2 regions of the Caldimonas thermodepolymerans genome follow, and region 2 is predicted to be linked to the other one. Evidence: riboswitches for the same ligand, from Rfam matches in the RefSeq annotation. Region 2 holds a riboswitch; the other holds the start of a gene.
What was found. Region 2 has a riboswitch for S-adenosylhomocysteine ahead of metH (methionine synthase). Riboswitches for the same ligand answer to the same signal wherever they lie in the genome.

Region 1 (11,275 bases), 1.1 Mb from region 2:
ACCTTCTTGACGTCGAAGTTGAGGTAGACGTTCTTGGTCAGCTCGTAGTCGACGCCGGCCTGCAGCGCCAGGCCGTAGCTGTCCTTGTCGATGCTCACGCCCGCGGGCAGGTCGACGCTGGAGAAGCGCGTGTAGTTGACGCCCGCGCCGACGTAGGGCTTGAACGCGCCCAGGTCGGTGAAGTGGTACTGCAGCGTCAGCGTCGGCGGCAGGTGCTTGAGCGAGCCGATCTTCGCGCCGGCCGAGCGCACGTCGTGCTTCTGCGGGTAGGTCAGGATCAGCTCGGCGGCGATGTTGGGCGTGAAGAAGTACGAGATGTCGACTTCGGGGATGACCTTGTCGTTGACGCTGAGGTCCAGGCCGGTGCTGTCCTTGTTGACGCTGTCGATGTTGACGGCGCGCACGCGCACCATCCACGGCGTCGTGTCGTCCGCCTGGGCGGCGACGGGGGCAAGGGCGGCCAGGCCGAGCAGCGAGGCGAGGAGGTACTTCTGCTTCATGATGGTTCTTCGGTGTCCAGGGAGCACGGGAACATTCCCTGCGTCCATTCGACACCCCGCCTCGCGCGGCCGGTTTGTCGCATCGCAAGCTCCGCGGCGCCGCGCCGCCCGGCGCACACGGTCTTTGCGCCGCGTCAGGGAAACGGCGCGACCGTGCGCTCAGAGCAACTGCAGGCGCCGGCAGATCTCCAGCGTCGCGCCGGCCTGGTTCATCGTGTAGAAGTGGAAGCCCGGCGCGCCACCGGCGCGCAGCCGCTCGCACAGCGCCGTGACCACGTCCAGCCCGAAGGCCTGGATCGAGGCCTTGTCGTCGCCGAAGCTTTGCAGCCGGTTGCGGATCCAGCGCGGGATCTCGGCGCCGCAGGCGTCGGAGAAGCGCATCAGCTGCGACGAGTTGGTGATCGGCATGATGCCGGGGATCACCGGGATCTCCACGCCCAGCCGGCGCACGTCGTCGACGAAGCGGAAGTAGGCGTCGCCGTTGAAGAAGTACTGCGTGATGGCCGCGTCGGCGCCGGCGCGGACCTTGGTCGCGAAGGCCTGCAGGTCGGCTTCGGGCGAGCGGGCCTGGGGGTGCATCTCGGGGTAGGCGGCGACCTCGATGTGGAAGTGGTCGCCGGTCTCGGCGCGGATGAAGGCCACCAGGTCGCTGGCGTAGCGGAACTCGCCGAAGCCGCCGTAGCCCGAGGGCAGGTCGCCGCGCAGCGCGACGATGCGCCGCACGCCGGCGGTCTTGAACTGCTGCAGCTTCTCGCGGATGCTGGCCTGGTCCGCGCCGATGCACGAGAAGTGCGGCGCGGCATCGACGCCTTCGGCGAGGATGGCCTGCACGGTCTGCAGCGTGCCGTCCTGGGTCGAGCCGCCGGCGCCGTAGGTCACCGAGCAGTACTGGGGCGCCAGCGCGTACAGCTGCTGGCGCACCGCGGCCAGCTTGTCGACGCCTTCGGGCGTCTTGGGCGGAAAGAACTCCAGGCTGACCGGCAGCCTGGTGGTGGGTGTCGTCGTCATTGCGTCCTCACGCATCGGGCGCTTGCGCCCAGATGAAGAATTCCCGGTTGCCGTCCCCGCCGGCGATGGGGCTGTCGAACCAGCCGCGCACGCGCCAGCCGAGCGCGGCGCAGGCCTCGCGCAGGCGCTGCTCGACGCGCGCGTACTGCGACGCGTCGCGCACCAGCCCGCCCTTGCCGACATGCTGCGGCCCGACCTCGAACTGCGGCTTGACCAGCAGCAGCGCCTGCCCGCCAGGCCGCAGCCACGGCGCCAGCGCCGGCAGCACGCGTTCCAGCGAGATGAAGGACAGGTCGCCGACGACGAGGTCGAAGCTGTGCCTCGCGGTCTCGCGCCCGAACGCCGAGTCCTCCAGCGCCCGCGCGTTGACGCCCTCGTACGCCGTCACGCGCGCATCGCCGCGCAGCTTCCCGTGCAGCTGCCCGTGCCCGACGTCCACACCGACCACGCGCGCGGCGCCGCACTGCAGCAGCACGTCGGTGAAGCCGCCGGTGCTCTGCCCGACGTCCAGGCAGGTCCAGCCCCGCACGTCCAGCCCCGTGGCGGCGAGCGCGCCTTCCAGCTTCAGCCCGCCGCGCGAGACGTAGCGCAGCTCGGCGTCGTCGGTCACGCGCAGCGGCACGCCCTCGGGCAGTTCCTCGCCGGCCTTGCGCAGCACCGTCCAGCCGCGCGGTCCCTTCCACTGCGCCGCGCCGCGCTCGATCAGCCGCTGCGCGGCCGACCGGCTCGGGGCCAGTCCGCGCTGTACCAACAACTGATCCGCTCGCGTCATCTCGAACCGCAGTGCAACGGGCCGCCCGGCGTCCCTGCCGGGCCGCAGGGCATGCTCGGCCGGGCGGGCGCCGTGGATCCGGCGTGGCCGGCCCACGCGTGTCGCCCCCTTTTCCAAGGGGCGGCCGCCAGGCCGTAGGGGGTTCAGTACCGGTACGTATCGGGCTTGTACGGCCCTTCCTTGGGCACGCCGATGTAGCGGGCCTGCTCGTCGGTCAGCTCGGTCAGCATCGCGCCCAGCTTCTTCAGCTGCAGGCGGGCCACCTTCTCGTCCAGGTGCTTGGGCAGGGTGTAGACCTTGCCGACGTCGTAGCCGTCAGGGTGCGTGAACAGCTCGATCTGCGCGATGGTCTGGTTGGCGAACGACGAGCTCATCACGTAGCTCGGGTGGCCGGTGGCACAGCCCAGGTTCACCAGGCGCCCCTTGGCCAGCAGGATGATCCGCTTGCCGTCCGGGAAGATCACGTGGTCGACCTGCGGCTTGATCTCCTCCCACTGGCACTTGGCTTCCAGCGCGGCGACGTCGATCTCGTTGTCGAAGTGGCCGATGTTGCACACGATGGCCTGGTCCTTCATCTTCGCCATGTGCTCGAAGGTGATGACGTGCTTGTTGCCGGTGGCGGTGACGAAGATGTCGGCCTTGTCGCAGGCGTAGTCCATCGTCACGACGCGGTAGCCTTCCATCGCGGCCTGCAGCGCGCAGATCGGGTCGATCTCGGTGACCCACACCTGCGCCGACAGCGCGCGCAGCGCCTGCGCCGAGCCCTTGCCCACGTCGCCGTAGCCGCACACCACGGCGATCTTGCCGGCCACCATCACGTCGGTGGCGCGCTTGATGCCGTCGACCAGCGACTCGCGGCAGCCGTAGAGGTTGTCGAACTTGCTCTTGGTGACGCTGTCGTTGACGTTGATCGCGCGGAACATCAGCTCGCCGCGCGCGGACATCTGCTTCAGGCGGTTCACGCCGGTGGTGGTCTCCTCGGTGACGCCGATGATCTTCGCGCTCTTGCGCGAGTACCAGGTCGGGTCCTGCGCGAGCTTGGCCTTGATCGCGGCGAACAGGATGCGCTCTTCCTCGCTGCCCGGGCTGGCCAGCACCGAGGGGTCGGACTCGGCACGCTTGCCCAGGTGCATCAGCAGCGTCGCGTCGCCGCCGTCGTCCAGGATCATGTTCGGGCCTTCGGCCTCGCTGCCCTGCGCGCCGAAGTCGAAGATGCGGTGGGTGTAGTCCCAGTATTCCTCCAGCGTCTCGCCCTTCTTCGCGAACACCGGCGTGCCGGTGGCGGCGATCGCCGCGGCGGCGTGGTCCTGGGTCGAGAAGATGTTGCACGAGGCCCAGCGCACCTGGGCGCCCAGCGCCTGCAGCGTCTCGATCAGCACCGCGGTCTGGATGGTCATGTGCAGCGAGCCGGCGATGCGCGCGCCCTTGAGCGGCTGGCTGGCGGCGTATTCCTCGCGGATGGCCATCAGGCCCGGCATTTCCGTTTCGGCAATGCGGATTTCCTTGCGGCCCCAGTCGGCGAGGGAGATGTCGGCGATGGCGCTTTCGGCCGGCGCGGAGGGTTTGAGGACAGCGTTCATGGTGACTCCGGGAACGTGAGGGTGGATCCGCCCACGCTTCCGGAGGGCACTCACCGCACGGAAGCGTGGGTGAGCGTCGTTGCTTGATGCCGAGCCTGGCGTCCGTGGCGGACGCTGCAACGCTCCTCGGTTGGGGGCGGATTATACGGCCGCCGTTTCCCCGGAGGGCCGGTCGGCCGCAGTGTCCTCGGGGCTGTTGGCGATGCGCTGGAACCAGGTGGCCACCAGCCCGCCCGAGATGTTGTGCCAGACGCTGAAGATCGCGCTGGGCACGGCCGCCAGCGGCGAGAAGTGCGCCGCCGCGAGCGCCGCGCCCAGGCCCGAGTTCTGCATGCCGACCTCGATCGCGAGCGTCTTGCGCCGGGCGATGCTGCGGCCGGTCAGCTTGCCGAGCAGGTAGCCCAGCAGCAGGCCCAGGCCGTTGTGCAGCACGACCACCGCGAAGATCAGCGCGCCGCTTTCGGCGATGCGGGCCTGGTTGGCCGCGACCACCGCGCCGACGATGGCGACGATCGCCGCCACCGACACCAGCGGCAGCACGTCCACCGCGAGCTTGACCTTCTCGCGCAGCAGCGACTGCGCGACCACGCCCAGCGCGATCGGCAGCACCACCACCTGCACGATGGACCAGAACATCGCGCCGGCGTTGACGTCCAGCCAGGCGCTGGCCAGCAGCCAGATCAGCGCGGGGGTGACGAGCGGCGCGAGCAGCGTGGTCACCGAGGTGATCGCCACCGACAGCGCCACGTCGCCGCGGCCCAGGTAGGTCATCACGTTGGAGGCGGTGCCGCCCGGGCAGCAGCCGACCAGGATCACGCCCACGGCGATCTCGGGCGGCAGCCCCAGCAGCTGGCACAGGGCCCAGGCCAGGCCCGGCATGATGAGGAACTGGCCCAGCACGCCGATCAGCACGTCGACGGGCCGGCGGAACACTTCACGGAAGTCGTCCTTCGACAGGGTCAGGCCCATGCCGAACATGACGATGCCCAGCAGCACCGTGATCCACGGCGCGATCCAGCGGAACTGGGCGGGGGCGAAATAGGCGAGCACGGCGAACAGCAGCACCCAGGCGGCAAAGGTCTTGCCGACGAACTGGCTCAGGCGGACGAGGGCCTGCATGGCGGATTCCTTGCGAGTGGCGAAACGGCGGTGAAGCCGGCGCCTCGCGGGGGCCGGGTGCGGTCACGGGCGGACGTCGGGCGGTGCCGCGCCTGGTGGGCGCAGGACCTGGGGTTAACCCTGATTCTAGGCAGGGGGACATGCCCCGGGCCGCGGCGGGGATACTGAAGATGTGCAGTTTTCCCTTCGTACAAACCCCTTCGGCGCGGCCGGGGCGGGTGCGCGCCCGGCACCGCCCGGGCAGGGGCGTGGGAAAATGCGGGCCTGCCGGCGGCCGTGCGACGACACGGCCGCAGCTACTTGTACCGGAGCCCGTCCCTTGTCTGCCTCACCTCATGCCGCCGAAGTCCGGCGCCGCCGCACCTTTGCCATCATCTCGCACCCCGACGCGGGCAAGACCACGCTGACGGAAAAGCTGCTGCTGTTCTCCGGCGCGATCCACATCGCCGGCTCGGTCAAGGCCCGCAAGGCCAGCCGCCATGCCACCTCGGACTGGATGGAAATCGAGAAGCAGCGCGGCATCTCGGTGGCGAGCTCGGTGATGCAGATGCTGTACCGCGACCACGTCATCAACCTGCTCGACACCCCGGGCCACCGCGACTTCTCCGAGGACACCTACCGCGTGCTGACCGCGGTGGACTCGGCGCTGATGGTGATCGACGCGGCCAACGGCGTGGAAGCGCAGACCCGCCGCCTGATCGAGGTGTGCCGCCAGCGCGACACGCCCATCATCACCTTCATCAACAAGATGGACCGCGAGGGCCGCGACCCGATCGCGCTGCTCGACGAGATCGAGGCGGAACTCGGCATGCCCTGCGTGCCGATGACCTGGCCGGTCGGCCAGGGCAAGGCCTTCGGCGGCATCGTGGACCTGCGCGCGCGCCACATGCGGCTGTTCCGTGCCGGCGAGGACCGCGTCACCGACCAGCAGATCGTGCCGCTGACCGAGGCCGCCGCGCTGCGCGAGCGCTTCGGCCACGACTACGAGCTGGCCGAGCAGAACATCGAGCTGCTGACCGAGGCGGCGCCGGCCTTCGACCGCGAGGCCTTCCTCGCCGCGAAGCAGACGCCGGTGTTCTTCGGCTCGGCGGTCAACAACTTCGGCGTGCAGGAGGTACTGGACGCGCTGGTGGACCTGGCGCCCGCGCCGGGGCCGCGCGCCTCCACCACGCGCGTGGTCGCACCGGACGAGGAGCAGTTCTCCGGCGTGGTGTTCAAGGTGCAGGCCAACATGGACCCGTCGCACCGCGACCGCATCGCCTTCGTGCGCGTCTACTCCGGGCGCTACACGCAGGGCATGAAGCTCAAGGTGCAGCGCACCGGCAAGGAGCTGCGGCCCACCAGCGTGGTGACCTTCCTGTCGCAGCGCCGCGAGGCGGTCGACGAGGCCTACGCCGGCGACATCATCGGCTTCACGACCCACGGCGGCGTGCAGCTGGGCGACACCATCACCGAAGGCGAGGCGCTGCAGTACACCGGGCTGCCCTTCTTCGCGCCCGAGCTGTTCCAGGCCGTGGAGCTGGCCAACCCGATGAAGAGCAAGCAGCTGCAGGCCGGGTTGCTGCAGCTGGGCGAGGAAGGGGCGATCCAGGTGTTCCGCCCGCACGAAGGCGGGCCGATGCTGCTGGGTGCGGTCGGCCAGCTGCAGTTCGAGGTCGTCCAGCACCGCCTGAAGACCGAATACGGCGTCGAGGTGCGACTGATGCCATCGCGCTTCGTCGGCGCGCGCTGGATCACGGCCGACACGCCCGAGGAACTGAAGAAGTTCACCGACGCCAACGCCAGCAAGCTCGCGCTCGACGCGGCCGACACGCTGGCCTACCTGATGACCTCGCCGTACGACCTGCGGCTGACGCAGGAGCGCTTCCCCAGGGTCCGCTTCCACCCGCTGCGCGAGCACGCCGGGCTGGTGCTGGAAAAGGCCGCGTGAGGACACGGAGGACCGGCCCGATGCAGCCGCTGCAAGCGTGGCCCGTGGACGCGCGCCGGCGCATCCGGGGCGTCTTCACCGACATCGACGACACGCTGACGACCAACGGCGCGATCACCGCCGACGCGCTGCAGGCGCTGGCCGACCTGCAGGCCGCCGGCTTGGTCGTGATCCCGATCACCGGCCGGCCGATGGGCTGGTCCGAGCCGTTCGCGCGCAGCTGGCCGGTCGCGGCCATCGTGCCGGAGAATGGCGCGATGGCGCTGCTGCCCGACGGGCGCACGCTCTACGTGCAGGACGAGGCTACGCGTGCGCGCAATGCCGAGCGGCTGCGCCAGGTCGCGCAGCGCGTGCTGCGCGAGGTGCCCGGCGCGACGCTGGCGCGCGACAGCGCCGGGCGCGTCACCGACATCGCGATCGACCACGGCGAGTTCGCCCACCTGCCGCCCGAGCGCATCGAGCAGGTGGTCGCGCTGATGCGCGCCGAAGGCATGGTCGCCACGGTCAGCTCGATCCACATCAACGGCTGGTTCGGCTCGCACGACAAGCTCAGCGGCGCGCGCTGGATCGTGCGCGAGCTCTACGGCCGCGACCTGGACGCCGAGATCGACCAGTGGGTCTACGTCGGCGATTCCACCAACGACCAGCGCATGTTCGAGCACTTCCCGCACAGCGTCGGGGTGGCGAACATCACGCGCTTCCTGCCGCAGCTGCAGCACCGGCCTGCCTACGTCACCCAGGGCGAGCGGGGGGCAGGTTTTGCCGAAGTGGCGCGTGCCCTGCTGGCAGCGCGGGGCTGAGGCCTCAGGCCGGGCGGGCCGGTGGCCCCGCCCACAGTTCGTCCAGGTGGCGGAAGCCCCAGTCTTCCGGGTTCTCCTGACTCACGATGCGGTCGCGCACCAGCGACGACGCCAGGTCGATTTCTTCCGGCGGGATGTGGAGGTTCGAGCGGGTCGAGAAGAAGACCTTCACCCGCGGCGTGAGCAGCGAGGATTCGCGCTGCTCCAGCACCACCGCCAGGCGGCCTGACTGCAGCTTCACCAGCGAGCCGGTCGGGTAGATGCCGATGCACTTCACGAAGGCCTGGAACACGCGTTCGTCGAAGTGGCCTTCCTTCGTCCACTGCGCCATGCGCCGGATGGCCTCGGCCGGGTGCCAGCCGGCCTTGTAGGGGCGGTCGGAGGTGATGGCGTCGTAGACGTCGCAGACCGCCCCCATGCGGGCGTGCAGGCTGATGGCCTCGCCCGCCAGCCCGTCCGGGTAGCCGCGGCCGTCGATGCGCTCATGGTGGTGCAGGCAGACGTCCAGCGCGCTGTCGGAGGTCACGCCGGCGTCGCTCAGCATGGCATGGCCGGCGCGCGGGTGTTCCTTGACGAGGGCGAACTCCTCGTCGGTCAGCCGGCCGGGCTTGTTGAGTATTTCCAGCGGGATGGCCGCCTTGCCCAGGTCGTGCAGCAGCCCGGCCAGGCCCACTTCGCGCAGTTCCGGTTCGGGCAGCCCGAGCTGCCGGCCGAGCGACACCATCAGGGCACACACGGACACCGAATGCAGGTAGGTGTAGTCGTCCTTGGTCTTCAGGCGCGCCAGGCTCACCAGGGCGCTGGGACTGCGCAGCACCGAGGCGGTGATGTCCTCCACCAGCTCGACGACCGGGGCGGTGCGCAGGGCCTGCCCCATGCGGGCCTGCTGGAACAGCCCGCCGACCTCCCGGCAGGCGCGCATGCAGATCTTCCGGGCGCGGCCGATCTCCTCTTCCAGGGGGACCTTCTCCGGCACGGTGCGCACCGGCTTGACCGGCGGCGGAGGAGCCGCGTCGCCGCGCGCCGGGGCCGGTGCTTCCGGGGCCACGTCCAGGCCGCGCGCGATGTCGATCCACACCTCGCGGACGGGACTCTGGCGCAGCCGCTCCAGGTCGGCCTGGTCCTTGAGCAGGAAGGAGGTCCGCCAGAACGGGTGGTCCAGCCAGGCGCCGCACAGCTCGAGCACGAACATGCCCGGCCGCAGCTGTTCGACGCGGACCTTCTTGCGGGTGGGCGAGGGAGCCGACAACGACATCGGGGGTGGTTGAAGCAGGGGGACACGGGACCCCGGTGATCCTAGGGAAGGTCGGGGGCGGGTGGTGATGAAAAAAGCACGCTTGTGCGCGCCCAGTAGGGGTGATCAGGGGCGGGGCGGCGGCCTGCCGGGCGCGACGGCCCGGCTGCGGCGTACGGTGGGGGGGCGTGCGCACCTCGCTGGCGCGATGTGGGCGTCGCCCGCAGCGGCGTGTGGTCTCGACTCGCATTGCCGGCGCAATGCGAGCGTCACCCGGGAACGGCCCCCTGCGGGCGCAGTGCCGCCGCCTTGTCCGTTCTTTGGTCTGCGCTCACCTTGCTGGCGCAACGTGAGCGTCGCCCGCGCACCGATGCCGGGCGTTCCGCACGCCGGGGCTTACAGCCCGGCCGCTGCGCGCAGTGCAGCGGCCTTGTCGGTGCGCTCCCACGAGAATTCGGGTTCCTCGCGGCCGAAGTGGCCGTAGGCGGCGGTCTTGGAGTAGATCGGGCGCAGCAGGTCCAGCATCTGGATGATGCCCTTCGGGCGCAGGTCGAAGTGCTCCTGCACCAGCGCGGCGATCTGCTCGTCGGGGATCACGCCCGTGCCTTCGGTGTAGACCGTGATGTTGATCGGGCGCGCCACGCCGATCGCGTAGCTGACCTGGATCTGGCACTGGCGCGCCAGGCCTGCGGCGACGATGTTCTTCGCGACGTAGCGCGCGGCGTAGGCGGCCGAGCGGTCGACCTTGGTCGGGTCCTTGCCCGAGAAGGCGCCGCCGCCGTGCGGGCAGGCACCGCCATAGGTGTCGACGATGATCTTGCGCCCGGTCAGGCCGCAGTCGCCCTGCGGGCCGCCGATCACGAAGCGGCCGGTCGGGTTGATCAGGTACTTGGTGTCCTTCAGCCACTCCTTGGGCAGCACCGGCTTGATGATCTCCTCGATGCAGGCCTCGATGAACTCGGGCTTCATCTTGGAGCCGTCGCTCATCTCGGGGCTGTGCTGGCTGGACAGCACCACGGTGTCGATGCTGTGCGGGCGGCCGTCCACGTAGCGCATCGTGATCTGGCTCTTGGCGTCCGGGCGCAGGAAGGGCAGGCGCCCGTCCTTGCGCAGCTGGGCCTGGCGCTCGACGATGCGGTGCGCGTAGTAGATCGGCGCGGGCATCAGCTCGGGCGTCTCGTCGCAGGCGTAGCCGAACATCAGGCCCTGGTCGCCGGCGCCGGTGTTCAGGTAGTCGTCGCTGGCGTGGTCCACGCCCTGCGCGATGTCGTTGCTCTGCTTGTCGTAGGCCACGAGCACCGCGCAGCCCTTGTAGTCGATGCCGTACTCGGTGTTGTCGTAGCCGATGCGCTTGATCGTGTCGCGCGCGACCTGGATGTAGTCGACATGCGCGTTGGTGGTGATTTCACCGGCCAGCACCACGAGACCCGTGTTGCACAGCGTCTCGGCGGCCACGCGCGACCGGGGGTCCTGCTCGAAGATGGCATCCAGGATCGCGTCGGAGATCTGGTCGGCCACCTTGTCCGGGTGGCCTTCGGAGACGGACTCGGATGTGAAGAGGAATTCGTTCGCCACTTCGTTGACTCCAAACAAAAAGACCCTGGCCTGCGTTGCCGGCCCGGGTCTTGAGGAGGTGCGGCGAACGCTTTAGCGGCATTTGTCGGACCCGGTGGTCCAGCAGGAGCTCGCTATGCTTCGCTCCTGCGTCGCCCCGCAAGTTGTTCCTTAAACCGGCGACCGCGCGATTATAGAAAAGATGCTCACGCTGTTCCGTCTGCTGTCACGTTGGCCCTTGGGGCTATTGCACGTCCTTGGTGCAGGACTGGGCTGGCTGACCTGGCTGCTGTCGCCCACCTACCGCCGACGGCTGCACCGCAACGCGGCGCAGGCGGGCGTGGCGCCGGCGCAGGCGCGCGCGGCGGTGGCCGAGGCCGGACGCATGGTGATGGAACTGCCCTGGCTGTGGATGCGCCCGGCGGACCGGCCGCTGGGGGACAAGCTGCGCTGGCAGGGCGAGGCCTGCATCGAGGAAGCCCATCGGCGCGGCAAGGGCATCGTGTTCCTGACCCCGCACCTGGGCTGCTTCGAGGTGACCGCGCAGGGCTATGCCGAGCGCTACGGCGCGACGCACGGTCCGATCACGGTGCTGTACCGGCCGCCACGCAAGGCCGCGATCCGGCCGCTGGTGGAGGCGGCGCGGCGCCGCCCGGGGCTCGCGACCGCGCCGGCCACGCTGGCCGGGGTGCGGCAGATGATCCGCGCGCTGCGCCAGGGGCAGGCGGTCGGCCTGCTGCCCGACCAGGTGCCGCCCGAGGGCATGGGCGTGTGGGCG
Region 2 (11,275 bases):
CTGCCGAGCTGCGTGCCGCCGGCCACCGCCTGCACGGCATCCAGACCTGGGTGGCACTGCCGCTGGCCGAGGAGGAGGCGGCGCCGTCCTTCCTGCACGTGGGGGCCGACGAGCTGCCGCTGATCGAGGCGCACGGCGTGCAGCTGCGCGTGATCGCGGGCGAAGCCTTCGGCCGGCGCTCGCCGGTGCCGGTGCCCGGCCCGACGCTGTACGTGGCGGTCGAGATGCCGTTCGGCAGCAGCATCGAGGTGCCGCCCGACCATCCCGAGCAGGCGCTCTACGTGGCGTCCGGCTCGGTCAGCGTCGACGGCGAGCCGGTGGACACCGGCGAGATGCTGGTGCTGCCTGCGCGCCCGGTGCGCCTGCGGGCGCTGGAACGTGCCCAGGCGGTGCTGGTCGGCGGCGAGCCGCTGGACCTGGGCGCCGAGAACACGCCGCAGCAGCCGCGCCACATGCGCTGGAACTTCGTCTCCAGCCGCCAGGCACGCATCGACGAGGCGGTCGCTGCCTGGAGCCGGCAGGATGCGGCGGCCTTCCCGCCGGTGCCGGGGGAGACCGGGTTCATCCCCTATCCCTGACGTCACGTCGTTCCCGGGGCCCCCAACGAAAAACGGCCCCCGCAGGGGCCGTTCGTCTTCCGGTGTCCGCGGGGGCGGAGATCAGAAGTTGTGGCGGATGCCGACGCCGAACGAGCTGAAGTTGTCGCCCGGGGTGGTGACGTTGTAAGCCGCCGCGTCGTCGTTGCTCACGCGGGTGTACAGGGCGTACAGCTTGGTGCGCTTGGACAGGTTGTAGTTGTAGGCCAGGGTGAACTGCTTGGCGCCGGAGTCGTCCAGGTCGTCCCAGTCGCCGGCGATGCCGACGTTGGCGTGGAACTCGGAGGCACCGACGGTGTACATGGCCGACAGGCGGAAGTTGTTGCGCTTGCCCAGGAACTCGACGTCGTCACGCTCGTAGTAGCCGCCGAAGGTGAAGTCACCCATCTCGTACAGGCCACGGATCACGAACAGCTTGTCTTCGCCGCTCTTGACGTAGCCGCCGCCCAGGTGCAGGGGGCCTTCGTCATAGTTGACGGCCAGGTCCCAGCTGTTGTTGCCGGCTTGCTCGCGCAGCGTGAACTGCACTTCGGCGGTCAGGCCGTTGTAGCTGGGCGTCTTGTAGGCGATCTTGTTGGCGTCGCGCTCGTTGACGTACGCATACAGCGCGTCGGCCGACGAACCCGTGTCGTGGTTGTGCAGGCTGACGTAGTCGGCCGAAGCGAAGTACGTGGCGCTCGGGGTGTTGCCCAGGCGGACGGTACCGAAGCTGCCGGTCAGGCCGACCCAGCTTTCACGGGCCCAGAAGCCGTTGCCGTGGGTGGCGGCGCCGTCATCGCTGTTGAAGCCGTGCTCCAGCTGGAAGATGGCCTTCAGGCCGCCGCCCAGGTCCTCGGTACCCATGAAGCCGATACGCGAGGAGTTGTTGAACACACCGCTGACCTTGGTGTCGCCATCCTTCTGGCGCTCGATGCTGGTGTTCAGACGACCGTAGATGGTCACGTCGCTTTGCGCGAAGGCGGGAGCGGCGAAGGCGCCAGCGATGGCAGCCGCAAGAGCAATGCGTTTCATGTAGTGGTTTCCTTGATAGGGGGAACGGGACGCGGCGCCATCGCGAGGCACGGGGCATCGGTCGGGCCGTGACGGAAAATTGTAAGAAGGAACAACGCGACCCTTGGTGAAATTCACCAGTTGACCGGCGTCAAACGGCGAATCTGACGCGTGGACACAACACTCGGGCGGAGAAGGCACCGGCGCGGTGCGCTGGCTCACTGCAGCGGTGCGACGTCCTGCTCGATCGCGCCGAACATGCTCTGCCCGTCGGGGCCCTTCATCTCGATCAGGATCGAGTCGCCGGGGCGCAGGTACTCGGTCTTTGCCGCGCCGTGCTGCAGGATCTCCTGGGCGCGCCGGGTCGCGATGCAGGCGTGGCCGCGCGAGGACTCGGCGTTGGCCACCGGGCCGCTGCCGACGATGGTGCCGGCCGCCACCGGCCGTGTCCGGCACAGGTGGGCGATCAGCTGGCCGAAGTGGAAGTGCATCTCCGGCCCGGTCTCGCACAGGCCGAAGCGCTTGCCGTTGCACTGGACCTGCAGCGTCAGGTGCACCCGCCCGCCCTGCCAGGCCGCGCCCAGCTCGTCGGGCGTGACGGCCACCGGGGCGAACGCGGTGGCCGGGCGGCCTTGCAGCACGGCGGCGCTGCGCGCGCGCTCGGCGTCGGCCACCGCGGGCAGCGTCACGGCATTGGCCAGCATCAGCAGGCGCACGCCTTCGAGCGCTTCCTCGGGCGAGACGCCGCGCGCGACGTCGCCGGTCACCACCGCGAGCTGCGCGCCCAGGTCGACGGCCGTCGCCTCGCCGGGCGCCTCGATGTCGTCGCAGGGGCCGAGGAAGCCGTCGCTGGCACCGTGCTGCATCGCGGGCACCTGGCGGCTGCCCTCCGGCAGCTCCGCGCCGCGGGCCCGGGCCGTCAGCTCCAGGTAGGGCAGGTAGGCCGCGGCCTCGACCCACTGGCAGGCGCGCGGCAGCGGCGCCATGCACATCGCCGGGTCGAACGGGAAGGCGTGCCGCGCCTTGCCGTGGTTCAGCGCCTCGTACAGGTCCTGCAGCTGCGGCGACAGGAAATTCCAGTCGTCCAGCACCTGTTGCAGCCGGGTCGCGATCCCGCTCGCATAATGAGCCATGCTCAAGTCCCTGGAGACGACGACCAGATGGCCGTCGCGCGAACCGTCCTTGTAGGTGGCAAGCTTCATGTGCGTGGCGGAGGAATTCCTGCGAGCTGGCGATTGTATTGAGGGCGCGGCGCCGGCCGCGGGCCTGGCATCGCCCGCCCGGCGCCGGCTGCTGGGGTTGCTGGCCGGCGGCTGCGCCGGCCTGGCCTTGCCGGTGCGGGCGGCTGCGTCGTCGGGGCCCGAGGTCTACCCGACCCGGGTGCCGCCGCCGTTTTCCCATGCCTACACGCTGCGGCGCGGCCTCCTGGGCGGCACCGGCGAGATCGCCTGGCAGCCGCAAGGCTCGGCCTACCGGCTGCGGCTGGAGGGGAAGGTGGCGCTGTTCGGCGCGGTGCTGACGCAGGTCAGCGAGGGCCGGATCGACGCCTCGGGGCTGGCGCCGCTGCGCTTCATCGACCGGCGGCTGCGGCGCCCCGAGCGCAGCGCGGTGTTCGACCGCGAGGCCGGGCGGATCAGCTTCACCGGCCGCACCACCACCCAGCCGGTCGTGCCGGGGGTGCAGGACCGCCTGAGCTGGATGATCCAGCTGCCCGCGATCGCCGAGGCCGACCCGCAGCGTGTGCGCGCCGGCGCCGCGGTGCGCCTGATGGTGGTCAGCGCCAAGGGCGACGCCAAGGTCTGGACCCTGCGCTCGCGCGGGATGCAGCAGGTCAGCCTGCCGGGCGGCAGCGTCGAGGCCGTGAACCTGGTGCGCGAGTCGGCCGATCCCCGCGACACGGTCGCCGAGGTCTGGCTGGACCCGCAGCGCCATCACCTGCCGGTGCGGGCGCGCATGACCGAGCGCGACGGCGAACCCCTGGAACTGCTGCTGGACGCCTGACCCTGCCGCCGCAGGGCTCAAGTCGCCCCGCTTCCGGCCGACCCGCCAGGGAAGGCCCTGACGGTGCCGGTGGCTTGAAACTTGCGAGACCGTACCCACGTACGCCGCATCGAAGGACCTCCGGGCATCCGCCACGGCGGCCTCTCAGGAAAGGAGCCAGTCCATGCAAATGCTGTACAACTCGGAGAACTTTGCTGTGGTCGAGTTCCAGGTGCCGGCGGCCCCGCCGCAGGCCGGCGAGGAGGGCCCCGCCCTGACGCGCGGCGGATACGAGATCGTCGACAAGTTCAAGCGCAAGGAGATCTACCTCGAAGGCGCGCTGGCCGAGAGCTTCAAGCAGGGGGTCGAGGCGCTGATCGAGGGCTCGCCCACGGTCGAGGACATCGACGCCTACATCGAGCGTTTCACCTCGCTGATGCAGCAGCCGGTCGTGCTGCACTGACCTGACCTGTCCGGCTGCCGTCCCTCGCACGCCGGGCCGCCCGCAGCGCCCCGGCGTTTTGTTTTCCCTGCCTTCCCTTGCGTCCCGTGCTGGGGTATGGTGGCTAGCCCCCCGCAGCCCGCGCGGCCGCGGGGCCTGCCCAGAGGCAACCCCGAACGAGGAGGCGCGCTATGGTCAAACGCCATGCCGAGGCCCGTGTGGTGGCGTCGCCGGGCCTGTCCGACGCCCCGGTGCTGGACCGCATGTGCTCGCATTTCGTGCTGACCCTCGCCTTGCGGCACAGCGGGCGCTTCAACGTGCGGCGCGACTGGAACAGCCTCCTGTCCCTGACCGGCCGGCACCTGGTCTGGCCGGTGTCGGTGCTGGCGCGGCTGCGCCAGTTCCTGGCGCGCCGCTGCGCCGGCAACGAGCTGTGGAAGGGCCACGAGAAGCTCGACGATGCGCGCTTCCTGGAGCGGCACGGCACCTGGCAGGGGCCGTACGAGGAAGGCACGCTGTTCTTCTACATCGACGAATACGTCAAGGATGCGCCCAAGGACCTGCTGGCCGTCCTCGGGGCCACCTGCGAATGGCTGGGGCGCAGCCTGAAGAAGGAATCGACGCTGGTCGAGAAGAACATCGACGCGCTGGCCAGCCGGCTGCAGCTCAACCCGGCCGAGCGCGCGCTGTTGCTGTACGGCACGCTGGCGCGTTACCAGCGCGAGCTGCGCGGGCTGCTGGTCGAGTTCAAGGTCGCCAACGCCCAGGAGGCCTACGCGGTGCTGGCCGAGGTGGCCGGCGTCGACGAGAAGGACGTCGGCGAGGCGCTGCGCGCCGGCTCGCGGCTCGAGCGCATCGGCATGATCGAGAACCTGATCTCGGAGCACAACATCACCGACCTGGCCGACCTGATGAAGGTCTCCGAGCAGCTGCCGCCGGTGCTGATGCGCGAGTACCGCGACGAGACCGAGCTGATGGCCGTGTTCACCCGGCCGGCCGCGCCGAGCGAGCTGACCCTGGAGGACTTCCAGTACGTGGCCGAGGACGCGCAGGTGCTGGTGGCCCTGCTGCGCAACGCGGTGGCGCACAAGGAACCGGGGGTCAACATCCTGCTCTACGGGCCGCCGGGCACCGGCAAGACCGAGCTGGCCAAGGTGGTGGCCCAGGCGGCCGGGCTGGAGCTGTACGAGGTCGAGTACGCCGACCGCGACGGCAACTCGCTGTCCGGGCGCGACCGCTACCGCTCGCTGCAGATCAGCCATGTGTTCCTCAAGGGCAGCCCCAATGTCGCGCTGCTGTTCGACGAGGTCGAGGACGTGTTCCCGCCGATCAACACCGACACCGCGCAGCTGATGGCGCGGCTGGAAGCCGGCGACGGCATGCCCAACGGCTCGGTCAGCGGCAAGGCCTGGGTCAACCAGGTGCTCGAGAGCAACCCGGTGCCGGTGATCTGGGTCACCAACCGCATCGAGCAGATCGACCCGGCGTTCCGGCGCCGCTTCCAGTACCACCTGGAGCTGAAGTCGCCGCCGCCCGGCGCGCGCGAGGCGCTGGTCGCCAAGGCCTTGAGCGGCGCCAAGGTGAGCCCGGAGTTCGTCGCCCGCCTGGCCGCGCGCAAGGCGCTGACGCCGGCGCAGATCCGCACCGCGGTGCGCTTTGCCCAGCTGGCCGGCGGGGACGGCACGCCCGACGTGGAGCGGTTGATCGAGCGCCAGCTCGCCAATGCGGACAAGGCCCTGGGCAACACCGGCGGCGAGCGCGGCGCCCGCCCGGTGGTCACGCGCTACGACCTGGGCCTGATCCACACCGAGTCGCGCTTCGAGGTGCCGCGCATCATCGAGGCGCTGCGCCGCAAGGGCTTCGGCACGCTGTGCTTCCACGGGCCGCCCGGCACCGGCAAGACCGCGCTGGCCGAGTACATCGCCGGCGAGCTGCAGCAGCCGCTGATGGTGCGCCAGGCCTCGGACCTGGTCAGCAAGTACGTCGGCGAGACCGAGCAGAACATGGCGCGCATGTTCGAGGAGGCCGAGGCCGAGCACGCGGTGCTGCTGCTCGACGAGGCCGACAGCTTCCTGCGCAGCCGCCGCCTGGCCGAGCGCAACTACGAGGTCAGCGAGGTCAACGAGATGCTGCAGGGCATGGAGCGCTATGCCGGCGTGTTCATCTGCACCACCAACCTGTTCGACGAGCTCGACGAGGCGGCGCTGCGCCGCTTCACGTTCAAGATCCGCTTCAAGCCGCTGACCGCCGAGCAGCGCGAGCGCATGTTCGTCGTCGAGGCGCTGGCCGGCGAGGCCGCGGCGCTGACTGCCGAGCAGCGCGACCGGCTGCGCCAGCTGGAGTCGTTGACGCCGGGCGACTTCGCGGCCGTCAAGCGCCAGGTGGACATCCTGGGCGTGGCCTTCGAGCCGGACGAGTTCCTGTCGCAGCTGGAGGCCGAGCATCGCGTCAAGCCCCAGGTGCGGCAGGCCCGCGGGATGGGCTTCCTGCACTGACCGGGGCGCGTCCCCGGGGAACGGATCGGCGCTAGAACTGCGCCCAGGGCAGCCCGTCGTGGCGCCAGCCGTTGACCGTGTTGCGGTGGGCGTGTTCGTCGAGGTCGCCCTCGAAGCCGTGCAGCACGTTGATCACGTCGGTGAAGCCGGCGGCCTCCAGCGCCTCGCCGGCGGCCAGCGACCGGTTGCCCGAGCGGCACAGCAGCATCACCGGGCGCGAGGGCGAGCCGGCCTCGCGCAGCACCTGCTGCACGAACTGCTCCGGCACCGGCTGCATGTCCGGGTACTCGTACCAGGCGATGTGCACGATGCCGGGCGGGTGACCGACGTACAGGTATTCGATTTCCATGCGGACGTCGACGAACAGCACGTCCGGGTGGGCCTGCAGCAGTTCCCAGGCCTGTCGGGGGGTGAGGTGTTTCATAAGCCGGGCGTGATTGTCCTGCATGCGGCGCACGCCACGGCGGGACGCCACGACACGCCGGCCGTCAGGGGCTTTGGGGCGCTGCCTACAATCGCGGCATGAACGCCCGTCCCTACACCCGTGCCCAGCAGCTGCCCGAGATCCTCCAGCAGCGCATCGTCGTGCTCGACGGTGCGATGGGCACCATGATCCAGCGCTACAAGCTGTCCGAGGCCGACTACCGCGGCAGCCGCTTCGCGGGCCATCCCAAGGACCTGAAGGGCAACAACGAGCTGCTGGTCTTCACGCGGCCGGACGTGATCCGCGAGATCCACGAGCGCTACCTGGACGCCGGCGCGGACATCATCGAGACCAACACCTTCGGCGCCACCCGCGTCGCGCAGGAGGACTACGGCCTGCCGCAGCTGGCGCGCGAGATGAACGTCGAGGCGGCGCGCCTGGCCAGGACGGCCTGCGAGAAGTACGCCACGGCCGACAAGCCGCGCTTCGTCGCCGGCGCCTTCGGGCCGACGCCGCGCACCGCGAGCATCAGCCCCGACGTCAACGACCCGGGCGCGCGCAACGTCACCTTCGACGAGCTGAAGGAGGCCTACTACGAGCAGGCCGAGGGCCTGCTCGAAGGCGGCGCCGACCTGTTCCTGGTCGAGACCATCTTCGACACGCTCAACGCCAAGGCGGCGATCTTCGCGATCGACGAGCTGTTCGAGGCCACCGGCGAGCGCCTGCCGGTGATCATCTCCGGCACCGTCACCGACGCCTCGGGGCGCATCCTCTCCGGGCAGACGGTGGGCGCCTTCTGGCATTCGGTGCGCCATGCCCGGCCGCTGGCCGTGGGCCTGAACTGCGCGCTCGGCGCGGCGCTGATGCGCCCGTACATCGAGGAGCTGTCGAAGATCGCCGGCGACACCTACATCAGCTGCTACCCGAACGCCGGCCTGCCCAACCCGATGAGCGACACCGGCTTCGACGAGACGCCGCCGATCACCGCCGGGCTGATGGAGGACTTCGCCAAGGCCGGGTTCCTCAACATCGTCGGCGGCTGCTGCGGCACCACGCCCGAGCACATCGCCGAGATCGCCAAGCGCGTCAGCCGCTACCAGCCGCGCTGCCGGCACGAGGCGATGTTCACCGGCCTGCTGGCCACCTCCTGAAAAGACGAAGCCCCGGACGGGGCCGGGGCTGGGTCGGGGCGTGGCCGAGGCTAGCGTGCGGCGGTGGCGCGGCGCGCCGAGACCGTGATCTCCACGTCCGTGCCGTCGGCGCCGGCCTCGACGCCGGCGAAGCGTTCGCGCGGCACGCCGCGCGCGATCAGGTAGTCGCGCGTGCTTTCGGCGCGGTCGCGCGCCAGCATCGGGCTGCTGCGACCGTCCCCGGGGGCGGTCACGCGCACCTGGGCACCGGGCTCGTCCTTCACGCCCTGGGCGACGCGGTCCAGCACCGCGGCCAGCGGCGGCTTGACCGCCGAGCGGCGCGGATCGAACGCGTACTTCAGCGGCACCGCCACGCGGTAGCCGTCGTCGACCGCGGCCACCACCACCGGCGTGCCGGCCAGCTCGCGCGCCAGGCGGTGGCGCTGCGCGTCCAGCGACGCGCCGCCGAGGCCCGGGAACAGCGAGCCGCCGGTGCTGCCGCAGCCGGCCAGCAGCACGCTGCCGGCCAGCAGCCAGGCCGCGCGGGACAGGGCCATGCGCATCACGTCCGGCCCGCCTTCAGCGGTTCTGCGCCACGCTCTCGGGCTCGGCGACGTAGATCTCCACGCGCCGGTTCTGCGCCCGGCCGGCCTCGGTGTCGTTGGAGGCGACCGGCTCGCGGCTGCCGCGGCCGTCGATCGCGATGCGCGAGGCGGCCACGCCACGGGCCACCAGGTAGTCGCGCGTGGCGGCGGCGCGGTCCAGCGACAGCGGGTTGTTGATCGCGTCGGTGCCGGTGCTGTCGGTGTGGCCGATGATGCTGATCACGGTGGCGCTGTGGTCGCGCATGCTCTGCGCGAAGCTGTCGAGCACCCGGGCCAGCTGCGGCTTCACGGTGGCGCGACCGACGTCGAAGCCGGCGTCGCTCGGGATCTGCACCTTGATGCGGTTGTCGGCGGTGCGCTCGACGTCGATGCCAGTGCCCTGCGTGGCCTGCTCCATCCGGGCCTTCTGCTCTTCCATGCGCTTGGACCAGATGTAGCCCCCCAGCGCGCCGACCGCGGCGCCCGCGGCCGCCCCGGTGGCGGCGCTCTTGCCCTTGTTGCCTCCGGCCGTCGCCACGCCGATCAGCGCACCGGCCGCAGCGCCGATGCCGGCGCCCTTGGCCGTGTTGCTCTGGGTTTCCGTCATGTTCGCGCAACCGCTGGCCAGCACGGCCAGGGCGGCGATCGCGGCGATGGAGTTTTTCATGCGAGCTCCTTTTCTCATCGTTAGAAGTGCGAGCACTCATTGCAGCCCAAGCCAGGGCGGCGGGCAAGCGCCGTTGCGTGAGAAATGTAACAAGCTCGCGCCGGGGCATGCCGTTGCCGCGAAGACGGAAAGTGTGTGCACACATGTTGTGCGATGGCAGGTGACAGACCCGCATCCTCGCCCGGTTCACGGCCTGCCGGCAGCATCGGCGGGCGTGCCGGGGCGGCGCCTGCGGCTGGCGTAGAATGGCGGCCTTCTCCAAGGAGCGTTGCAGCGCCGCGCGGGACGCGAGAAACCGCCGGCGTCAGGCTTGGATCCATTCGTTTGCAACGACGCTCACCCCGCGCCACGGGTGAGCCGTGGCCGTCGACCTGCTTGAGGCCATGACCGAGACCACCGCCCCTGCTGCCACCCGTCCCGTTCCCCCGATGCGCCTGTCCGGCCTGGAGCCGGTGACCATCGGCGAAGGGCACCTGTTCATCAACATCGGCGAGCGCACCAACGTCACCGGCTCCAAGGCGTTCGCGCGCATGATCCTCAACGGCCAGTTCGAGGAGGCGCTGTCGGTCGCCCGCCAGCAGGTCGAGAACGGTGCGCAGATCATCGACGTCAACATGGACGAGGCCATGCTCGACAGCAAGGCCGCGATGATGCGCTTCCTGAACCTGATCGCCTCCGAGCCCGAGATCGCGCGCGTGCCGATCATGATCGACAGCTCCAAGTGGGAGGTGATCGAGGCGGGCCTCAAGTGCATCCAGGGCAAGGGCATCGTCAACTCGATCTCGCTCAAGGAAGGCGAGGCCGAGTTCAAGCGCCAGGCCCGGCTGATCCGCCGCTACGGCGCGGCGGCCGTCGTGATGGCCTTCGACGAGCAGGGCCAGGCCGACACCTTCGAGCGCAAGATCCAGATCTGCGAGCGGGCCTACCGCATCCTGGTCGACGAGGTGGACTTCCCGCCCGAGGACATCATCTTCGACCCCAACATCTTCGCGATCGCCACCGGCATCGAGGAGCACAACAACTACGCGGTCGACTTCATCAACGCGACGCGCTGGATCAAGCAGCACCTGCCGGGCGCCAAGGTCAGCGGCGGCGTGTCCAACGTGAGCTTCAGCTTCCGCGGCAACGAGCCGGTGCGCGAGGCGATCCACACGGTGTTCCTGTACCACGCGATCCAGGCCGGGCTGGACATGGGTATCGTCAACGCCGGGATGATCGGCGTCTACGACGAGCTGGACCCCGAGCTGCGCGAGCGCGTCGAGGACGTGGTGCTCAACCGCCGGCCCGATGCCACCGAGCGGCTGCTGGAGATCGCCGAGCAGGTCAAGGGCGCGGCCAAGGACGACAGCGCCAAGCTCGCCTGGCGCGACGCGCCGGTCGAGGCGCGCCTGAGCCATGCGCTGGTGCACGGCATCACCGACTTCATCGTCGAGGACACCGAGGAGGCCTGGCAGAAGATCAAGGCGGGCGGCGGCCGCCCGCTGCACGTGATCGAGGGGCCGCTGATGGCCGGCATGAACATCGTCGGCGACCTGTTCGGCGCCGGCAAGATGTTCCTGCCGCAGGTGGTCAAGTCCGCGCGGGTGATGAAGCAGGCGGTGGCCCATCTCGTCCCCTACATCGAGGAAGAGAAGCGCCAGCTCCAGGCCGCCGGCGGCGACGTCAAGCCCAAGGGCAAGATCGTGATCGCGACCGTGAAGGGCGACGTGCACGACATCGGCAAGAACATCGTCGCGGTCGTGCTCCAGTGCAACAACTTCGAGGTGGTCAACATGGGCGTGATGGTCCCGTGCCAGGACATCCTCGCCAAGGCGAAGGAAGAGGGCGCGGACATCGTCGGCCTGTCGGGCCTGATCACGCCCAGCCTCGAGGAGATGCAGCACGTCGCCGCCGAGATGCAGCGCGACGAGTACTTCCGCAGCCGCCAGGTCCCGCTGCTGATCGGCGGCGCGACCACCAGCCGCGTG

Region 1: linked by a shared signal. The riboswitch ahead of ahcY (adenosylhomocysteinase) and the one ahead of metH (methionine synthase) in region 2 are both predicted to bind S-adenosylhomocysteine.

The regions. Positions count from the first base shown of each region.
Region 1 is NZ_CP064338.1:693,829-705,103, forward strand. It holds gene IS481_RS03395 (OmpW/AlkL family protein) at 1-500, opposite strand, end outside; gene metF (methylenetetrahydrofolate reductase [NAD(P)H]) at 660-1,508, opposite strand; gene IS481_RS03405 (TlyA family RNA methyltransferase) at 1,516-2,280, opposite strand; gene ahcY (adenosylhomocysteinase) at 2,424-3,860, opposite strand; S-adenosyl-L-homocysteine riboswitch at 3,925-3,994, opposite strand; gene IS481_RS03415 (bile acid:sodium symporter family protein) at 4,002-4,979, opposite strand; gene IS481_RS03420 (peptide chain release factor 3) at 5,299-6,909, shown strand; gene IS481_RS03425 (HAD family hydrolase) at 6,930-7,709, shown strand; gene IS481_RS03430 (HD-GYP domain-containing protein) at 7,714-8,964, opposite strand; gene metK (methionine adenosyltransferase) at 9,340-10,518, opposite strand; gene IS481_RS03440 (lysophospholipid acyltransferase family protein) at 10,700-11,275, shown strand, end outside.
Region 2 is NZ_CP064338.1:3,501,224-3,512,498, reverse strand. It holds gene IS481_RS16610 (pirin family protein) at 1-578, shown strand, start outside; gene IS481_RS16605 (porin) at 660-1,607, opposite strand; gene IS481_RS16600 (fumarylacetoacetate hydrolase family protein) at 1,805-2,788, opposite strand; gene IS481_RS16595 (DUF3108 domain-containing protein) at 2,787-3,587, shown strand; gene IS481_RS16590 (BTH_I0359 family protein) at 3,751-4,029, shown strand; gene IS481_RS16585 (ATP-binding protein) at 4,200-6,503, shown strand; gene IS481_RS16580 (rhodanese-like domain-containing protein) at 6,535-6,927, opposite strand; gene IS481_RS16575 (homocysteine S-methyltransferase family protein) at 7,026-8,078, shown strand; gene IS481_RS16570 (OmpA family protein) at 8,129-8,614, opposite strand; gene IS481_RS16565 (YiaD family glycine zipper/OmpA-like lipoprotein) at 8,637-9,308, opposite strand; S-adenosyl-L-homocysteine riboswitch at 9,563-9,653, shown strand; gene metH (methionine synthase) at 9,692-11,275, shown strand, end outside.